2 linked regions of the Thalassobaculum sp. OXR-137 genome follow. The protein of the gene in region 1 interacts with the protein of each later gene in a pairwise test. Links are inferred from orthologs where the notes say so. Each region holds a gene or a part of one and is shown in the gene's direction. Other genes may lie near its edges. The genes, in order: T8K17_RS15355 and T8K17_RS02000.

What was found.
Region 2: the proteins of T8K17_RS15355 (region 1) and T8K17_RS02000 interact in binary tests that used the Escherichia coli proteins (3 or more experiments, as listed by UniProt). The link is inferred for Thalassobaculum sp. OXR-137 from one-to-one orthologs.

Annotation. Positions count from the first base shown.
Region 1 is NZ_CP139715.1:3,251,835-3,254,949, forward strand. What follows is about bases 27-2,826. They hold T8K17_RS15355 (cysteine desulfurase), read left to right. Parts: upstream 27-702; coding sequence 703-1,950; downstream 1,951-2,826. Other genes in these bases: sufD (Fe-S cluster assembly protein SufD), read left to right, coding at 27-700; T8K17_RS15360 (SUF system Fe-S cluster assembly protein), read left to right, coding at 1,979-2,377; T8K17_RS15365 (iron-sulfur cluster assembly accessory protein), read left to right, coding at 2,455-2,814; T8K17_RS15370 (glutathione S-transferase family protein), read right to left, coding at 2,821-2,826. Also shown: more of sufD, read left to right, coding at 1-26; more of T8K17_RS15370, read right to left, coding at 2,827-3,115. UniProt on the Escherichia coli protein: Cysteine desulfurases mobilize the sulfur from L-cysteine to yield L-alanine, an essential step in sulfur metabolism for biosynthesis of a variety of sulfur-containing biomolecules.
Region 2 is NZ_CP139715.1:410,657-413,926, reverse strand. The notes cover bases 114-3,068. They hold T8K17_RS02000 (SufE family protein), read left to right. Parts: upstream 114-1,342; coding sequence 1,343-1,795; downstream 1,796-3,068. Other genes in these bases: T8K17_RS01990 (MATE family efflux transporter), read left to right, coding at 2,642-3,068; T8K17_RS01995 (iron-sulfur cluster assembly scaffold protein), read left to right, coding at 1,802-2,263; T8K17_RS02005 (DSD1 family PLP-dependent enzyme), read left to right, coding at 151-1,287. In the rest of the region: more of T8K17_RS01990, read left to right, coding at 3,069-3,270. UniProt on the Escherichia coli protein: Participates in cysteine desulfuration mediated by SufS. Cysteine desulfuration mobilizes sulfur from L-cysteine to yield L-alanine and constitutes an essential step in sulfur metabolism for biosynthesis of a variety of sulfur-containing biomolecules.

The DNA of each region.
Region 1 (3,115 bases):
CAACGCGGTCAGCGAGATCGTGGTCGGCAAGGATGCCCGCCTGGGCCACTACAAACTCCAGGCCGAGGGCGGCGAGGCCTTCCACATCGCCATGACGGCGGTGCGCTGCGCCGACAGCAGCACCTACGACAATTTCGCTCTGTCCACCGGCGCCCGGCTCGCCCGCAACGAGATCCGCGCCACCCTGGCCGGCCGGCATATCGAGTACCGGATCAACGGCGGCTACCTCGCCAGCGGCGACCAGCACCTGGATACGACGACCTTCATCGACCATGCCGAACCCGATTGCGCCAGCCACGAGCTGTACAAGGGCGTGCTGGCCGAGCGGTCGCATGGCGTGTTCCAGGGCAAGATCCTGGTCCGCCCGGACGCGCAGAAGACCGACGGCTACCAGATGAACCGGGCGCTGCTGTTGTCCCGCGAGGCGGAGATCAACTCCAAGCCGGAGCTGGAGATCTACGCCGACGACGTGAAGTGCAGCCACGGCGCCACGGTCGGCGAGCTGGAGGACGATCAGCTCTTCTACCTGATGGCCCGCGGCATTCCCAAGGAGCGGGCCCGCGCGATGCTGGTGGCGGCCTATGTGGACGAGGCGATCGACCAGATCCAGCGCGAGCCGGTGCGCGAGGCGTTCCGGACGGCGGCGGCTGACTGGATGCAGAAGCACATTGCCGGCGCGCCGGCCAGCGAAGGGGCGTGACCATGCCGGAAGGTAGTGCAACCGGAAACGCAGCCTACGACGTCGCCCGGTACCGGGCCGACTTCCCGATCCTGTCGACGACGGTGCACGGCAAGCCCCTGGTCTATCTGGACAACGGTGCGTCGGCCCAGAAGCCGCGCCAAGTGATCGACCGGATCTCCGAGGTGTACAGCAGCGGCTACGCCAACGTGCACCGCGGCCTCCACTATATGAGCGAGAAGGCCACCGACGATTACGAGGGTGCCCGCGAGACCGTGCGCGGCTTTCTGAACGCCGCTTCGACGGCCGAGATCGTCTTCACCCGCAACACCACCGAGGCGATCAACCTGGTCGCCTCGAGCTGGGGCCGCAAGAACCTGCAGCCGGGCGACGAGATCGTCATCACCTACATGGAGCACCACTCCAACATCGTGCCGTGGCAGATGCTGCGCGACGAGAAGGGGCTGGTGCTGAAGGCGGTGAAGCCGGGCGAGGGCGGGGCCTTCGACATGGCGGCCTTCAAGGAGATGCTGACCGACCGCACCAAGCTGGTCGCCGTCTGCCACGTCTCCAACGTCCTGGGCACCGTGGTGCCGGTCAAGGAGCTCACCCGGCTCGCCCACGAGGCGGGGGCCACCGTGCTGCTCGACGGCAGCCAGGCGGTGCAGCATATCGGCGTCGATGTCCAAGATCTGGACTGCGACTTCTACTGCTTCACCGGGCACAAGCTCTACGGCCCTTCGGGCATCGGCGTGCTGTACGGCAAGGAGAGCGTGCTCGACGCCATGCCGCCGTATCAGGGCGGCGGCGACATGATCTCCTCGGTCTCGATCGAGAAGAGCGAATGGGCCGACCTGCCGGCGAAGTTCGAGGCCGGGACCCCGGCGATCGCCCAGGCGATCGGCCTGGCCGCCGCGATCGACTACGTGACCGGCATCGGTCTCGACCGGATCGCCGAGCACGAGCGCGACCTGTTGAACTACGCCACCCAGAAGCTGGCCTCGGTCGAGGGGCTGACCATGCTGGGCACCGCCGCGGGGAAGGTGTCGCTGGTGACGTTCACCCTGGACTACGCCCACCCGCACGATATCGCCACCATCGTCGACCAGCAGGGGGTGGCGGTGCGCGCCGGCCATCACTGTGCCCAGCCGCTGATGGATTTCTACGACGTCGGCTCGACCACCCGGGCCAGCTTCGCCCTGTACAACACCCGCGAGGAGATCGACGTGCTGGTCGAGGCCCTCGACAAAGTGCGCCAGATCTTCGCCTGAGCCGGACCGCCTGAGGATGGACCTCGTCATGAATCACGAACTCGGCCTGCACGACTTCATGCCCGGCACCGTCGGACCCGACGGCATGGCCCAGGCCGGCGCGCCGCTGGACGATCCCAAGGGACCGGCCGACGAGCAGGCGGTGATCGAGGCGCTGAAGACCGTGCACGACCCGGAAATCCCGGTGAACCTGTACGATCTGGGACTGATCTACGACATCGAGCGGTTCGACGACGGCACGGTGAAGATCGAGATGACCCTGACGGCGCCGGCCTGCCCGGTGGCCGGCGAGATGCCGAAAATGGTGGCCGACGCCGTCGCCAAGGCCGACGGCGTGGGCGAGGTCCAGGTGATTCTGGTCTGGGATCCGCCCTGGACCAAGGACCGGATGAGCGAAGAGGCTCGACTGCTCCTGGACATGTTCTAAACTATCCCCACCTGTACGGTGAGGACGTGAGCGCAGGCTTTGAGCGTCAAAGGCTGCCCAAACCTTAGGTGAGATCGATGTTCCAACCCGGAAAAGCCCCGATCACCCTGACCGAAGCCGCCGCGGCGCGGGTTCGCAAGCTGATGGAGAATGCCGGCGACGACGGCGTCATCGGCCTGCGCGTCGGCGTGAAGAACACCGGCTGCTCGGGCCTGTCCTACATCGTCGAGTACGCCAAGGAGCGGAAGCGGATGGAGGATGTGGTCGAGGACAAGGGCGTGAAGATCTTCATCGACCCGACCGCGATCATGTTCATCCTCGGCTCGGAGATGGACTACACCGAGGACAAGATGTTCTCCGGCTTCGTGTTCAACAATCCGAACGAGACCGGCCGCTGCGGCTGCGGCGAGAGCTTCAGCGTCGCCGCCGCCCAGTAAGGCGTCCTACTCCGTCGGCAGGCCGTGCACTGTCAGGGCCTGCTGCATCGACGGCATCTGCCACACCGCCTTCTTCATCGCCGCCACCTTCGGGCAGCCTGCCGACAACCTGTCCGGGTGCGGATGCCACAGGGCGAGCATCGCCAGATAGACGTCCGCCGCGCTCGGCGTCTCCCCGAACAGGAACGGCCCGTCGGCGCCCAGCGCCTCTTCCACGACGCCCCACCGCGGCGATAGAGCGGAGACCGCCAGGTCCTTGGCGGCCGGCCGCGCCGCCTCTTCGGGCACCATGTCCTCGATA
Region 2 (3,270 bases), 2.8 Mb from region 1 along the record:
CTCCATCACGTGGATCGGATTGCCCCGGAACAGGTCCGGGGAGTGCGCGTATGGCATGACGGAGTTGGGATAAGGGGCGTTCCCCGTCTTGCCCCGGGCGTCCTCCCGGAGGACAGTGGCTCCCCCCGTTCGTCACCCGGAGCATCCGCCATGACCACCCCGCCGCCCGCCCGTGTCGGAGATCCGGCCGGCGCGATCGATACCCCCGCTCTGGTGATCGACCTCGACGCCTTCGAGCGCAATCTCGACCGGATGGCCGCCTTCGCCAAGGAAACCGGCGTGCGCATCCGCCCCCACGCCAAGACCCACAAGTCGCCGATGATCGCCCGCCTGCAGATGGAGCGCGGCGCGGTCGGCCAGTGCTGCCAGAAGGTCGGCGAGGCCGAGGTGCTGGTGGATGGCGGCATCGACGACGTGCTGGTCTCCAACCAGGTGGTCGGCGCGGCAAAGGTCGCCCGCCTCGCCGCCCTGGCCAGGCGCGCCCGCATCGGTGTCTGCGCCGACGATCCGCAGCAGGTGGAGGCCTATGCGGCGGCGGCCCGGGCCTTCGGCACGACGCTCTATGTGCTGGTGGAGATCGATGTCGGCATGGCGCGCTGCGGCGTCGCTCCCGGCGCCCCGGCGGTCGACCTGGCCCGGCGGATCGCCGAGGCGGAGGGTCTCGTGTTCGACGGCATCCAGGCCTATCACGGCTCGGCCCAGCACATCCGCGGCTATCTGGAACGCAAGGCCGCCGTCGCCCAGGCGTCGGAAGCGGTGTCCGCGACGGTCGATGCGCTCGCCGCGGCCGGCCTGGAGTGCCGGACCATCGGCGGGGCGGGCTCCGGCACCTTCCGGTTCGAGACCGGCACCGGCCTGTGGAACGAACTGCAGCCAGGCTCCTACTGCCTGATGGATGCCGATTACGGCCGCAACCTGAAGGACGACGGCTCCGAGGGCCTGGAATTCGAGAACGCCCTGTTCATCGCCGCCTCGGTGATGAGCGCGGTCGTGCCCGGCCGGGCGGTGGTCGATGCCGGCCTCAAGGCCTCCTCGGTGGACAGTGGTCTGCCGGTCGTCTGGCAGCGCAAGGACACCACCTACGTCTCCGCCTCCGACGAGCACGGCAAGCTCTCGCTCGGGACGGGCGCTCCGGCCACGAAGCTCGGCGACCGGGTCTGGCTGGTGCCCGGACACGTGGATCCGACGGTCAACCTGTACGACTGGTATGTGGGCGTGCGCGGCGGGCTGGAGAGCGGACACGTCGAATGCCTGTGGCCGGTCGCGGCCCGGGGAGCCCTCTCCTGACCGCGTCCGCGTTGACAGCCGTCCCGCAACGCGCCAAATCCTGGACATGGACACCATGACCCCCGCCTCGCAAGACGCCGCGCCCGAGCGCCCGATCGACGAGGAGCAGGAAGAGCTCATCGACGAGTTCGCCTTCTTCGACGACTGGATGCAGCGCTACGAGTACCTGATCGATCTCGGCCGCAAGCTGCCGCCGCTGGACGAGGCCTATAAGCGCGACGAGTTCAAGCTGAAGGGCTGCCAGAGCCAGGTCTGGCTGGTCGGCGAAAAGCGGGGCGACCGGCTGGTGTTCCACGCGATCAGCGATGCGGCCATCGTCTCCGGCATCATCGCGCTGCTGCTGCGAGTCTATTCCAACCGCACGCCGCAGGAGATCGTCGCCACCGAGCCCGACTTCATCCCAGCCATCGGCCTCGACTCGCACCTGTCGCCGACCCGCAAGAACGGGCTCGGCGCCATGCTGAAGGCGATCAAGGAGCGCGCGACGGCCGAGCTCGACGCGGCGTAGGCGGCGATGGCGGCCCAGCCTCCGGCCCCGACCTCTCCCTCCCTGGACAGCGTCTACCAGGACCGGCTGCTGGACCTGGCCGAGACCATCGCCCGCGACGGGTATGTGGTGGCCGCACCCGATGCCGAGACCGGGGCGGTGAGCCGCGCCTGCGGCAGCCGGGTCACGATCCAGGTACGCTTCGACGGCGATACGGTGGCCGAGTACGGCCAGCGCGTGGAAGCCTGCGCGCTCGGCTCCGCCGCCGCCTCGGCGGTGGGCGGGGCGGTGGTCGGCGCGTCGGTCGCCGAAGTGCGCGCGGCGGCGACGGCCCTGGAGAACATGCTGAAGCGGGACGGCCCGGCGCCCGGCGGCCGGTTCGAGGCGCTCTCCGCCCTGCTGCCGGCGAAGGCCTTCACCAACCGCCACGCCTCCATCCTGCTGACCTTCCGGGCCCTGGAGAAGGCGTTCAAGGCGACGGGGCGATAGCCGTCGCAAGTCCCGGCCCTTCGACACGCCCCACCCCGGATCAAGTCCGGGCCGGGGCCGCTCAGGTCGAGATCTTTTCTGTCTCATTCAAATTTCATCGTCATCCCGGTGAACAGCGGGCTTGACCCGGGGTTCGACCGGGACCTGGACAAAACGGCACGGGGTCCCGGCCCGCTCCCGGATCAGGTCCGGGAGCGTCCGGGATGACGACTGTTTGGAAATGGAAAGGCCTCGCCCTGAGCAGCACCCCACGGGGTGCGGGTCGAAGGGCCGGCGCTCGATGGGACGTGTCGCCAGGGTGGATTTCCCGCATGATGCGCCTTCCCATAGCCCGGCCCCGACACCCTTGGGCCGGTTCTCGCACATGAAGGACATGCCTTGAGCGACGCACGGCGGACCCGGCTGCTGGACGGGCCGATCCTGAAGACACTCGCCACCCTCGCGGTCCCCAACATCGCCGCCTCCTTCCTGCAATCGGGGATGAGCGTGGTGGAGGGGGCCTATCTCGGCCGGCTCGGCACGGTGGAGCTGGCCGGGGTGGCCCTGGTGTTCCCGCTGCTGATGCTGACCAACATGCTGTCCGGCGGCGCCATCGGCGGGGTGGTGGCCGGGGCCACCGCCCGCGCGCTCGGCGCCGGCGACGATGCGCGGGCCCAGGAGATCCTGCGGAGCGCGGTGCTGATCGCCCTGGCCCTGGCCACGGTCATGGCGCTGGCGATCCTCTGCTTCGGCCGCTCGCTCTACGCCCTGCTGGGCGGCGAGGGCGCGGTGCTGGAGGCCGCCGACCTCTACGGCGACCGGCTGGCCGCCGGGATCTTCACCCTGTGGCTGTTCAACGTGCTGGCCAGCCTGCTGCGCGGGTCCGGCGACACGATCCGGCCGGCGATCGCGCTCGGCTGCGTGCTGATCCTGCATGCCGGGATCGCCTGGGTGCTGATCTTCCCGCTGGGCCTCGGCATCGCCGGGGCGGGGCTGGCCATGCCGCTCGCCTATCTGTTCGGAACTCT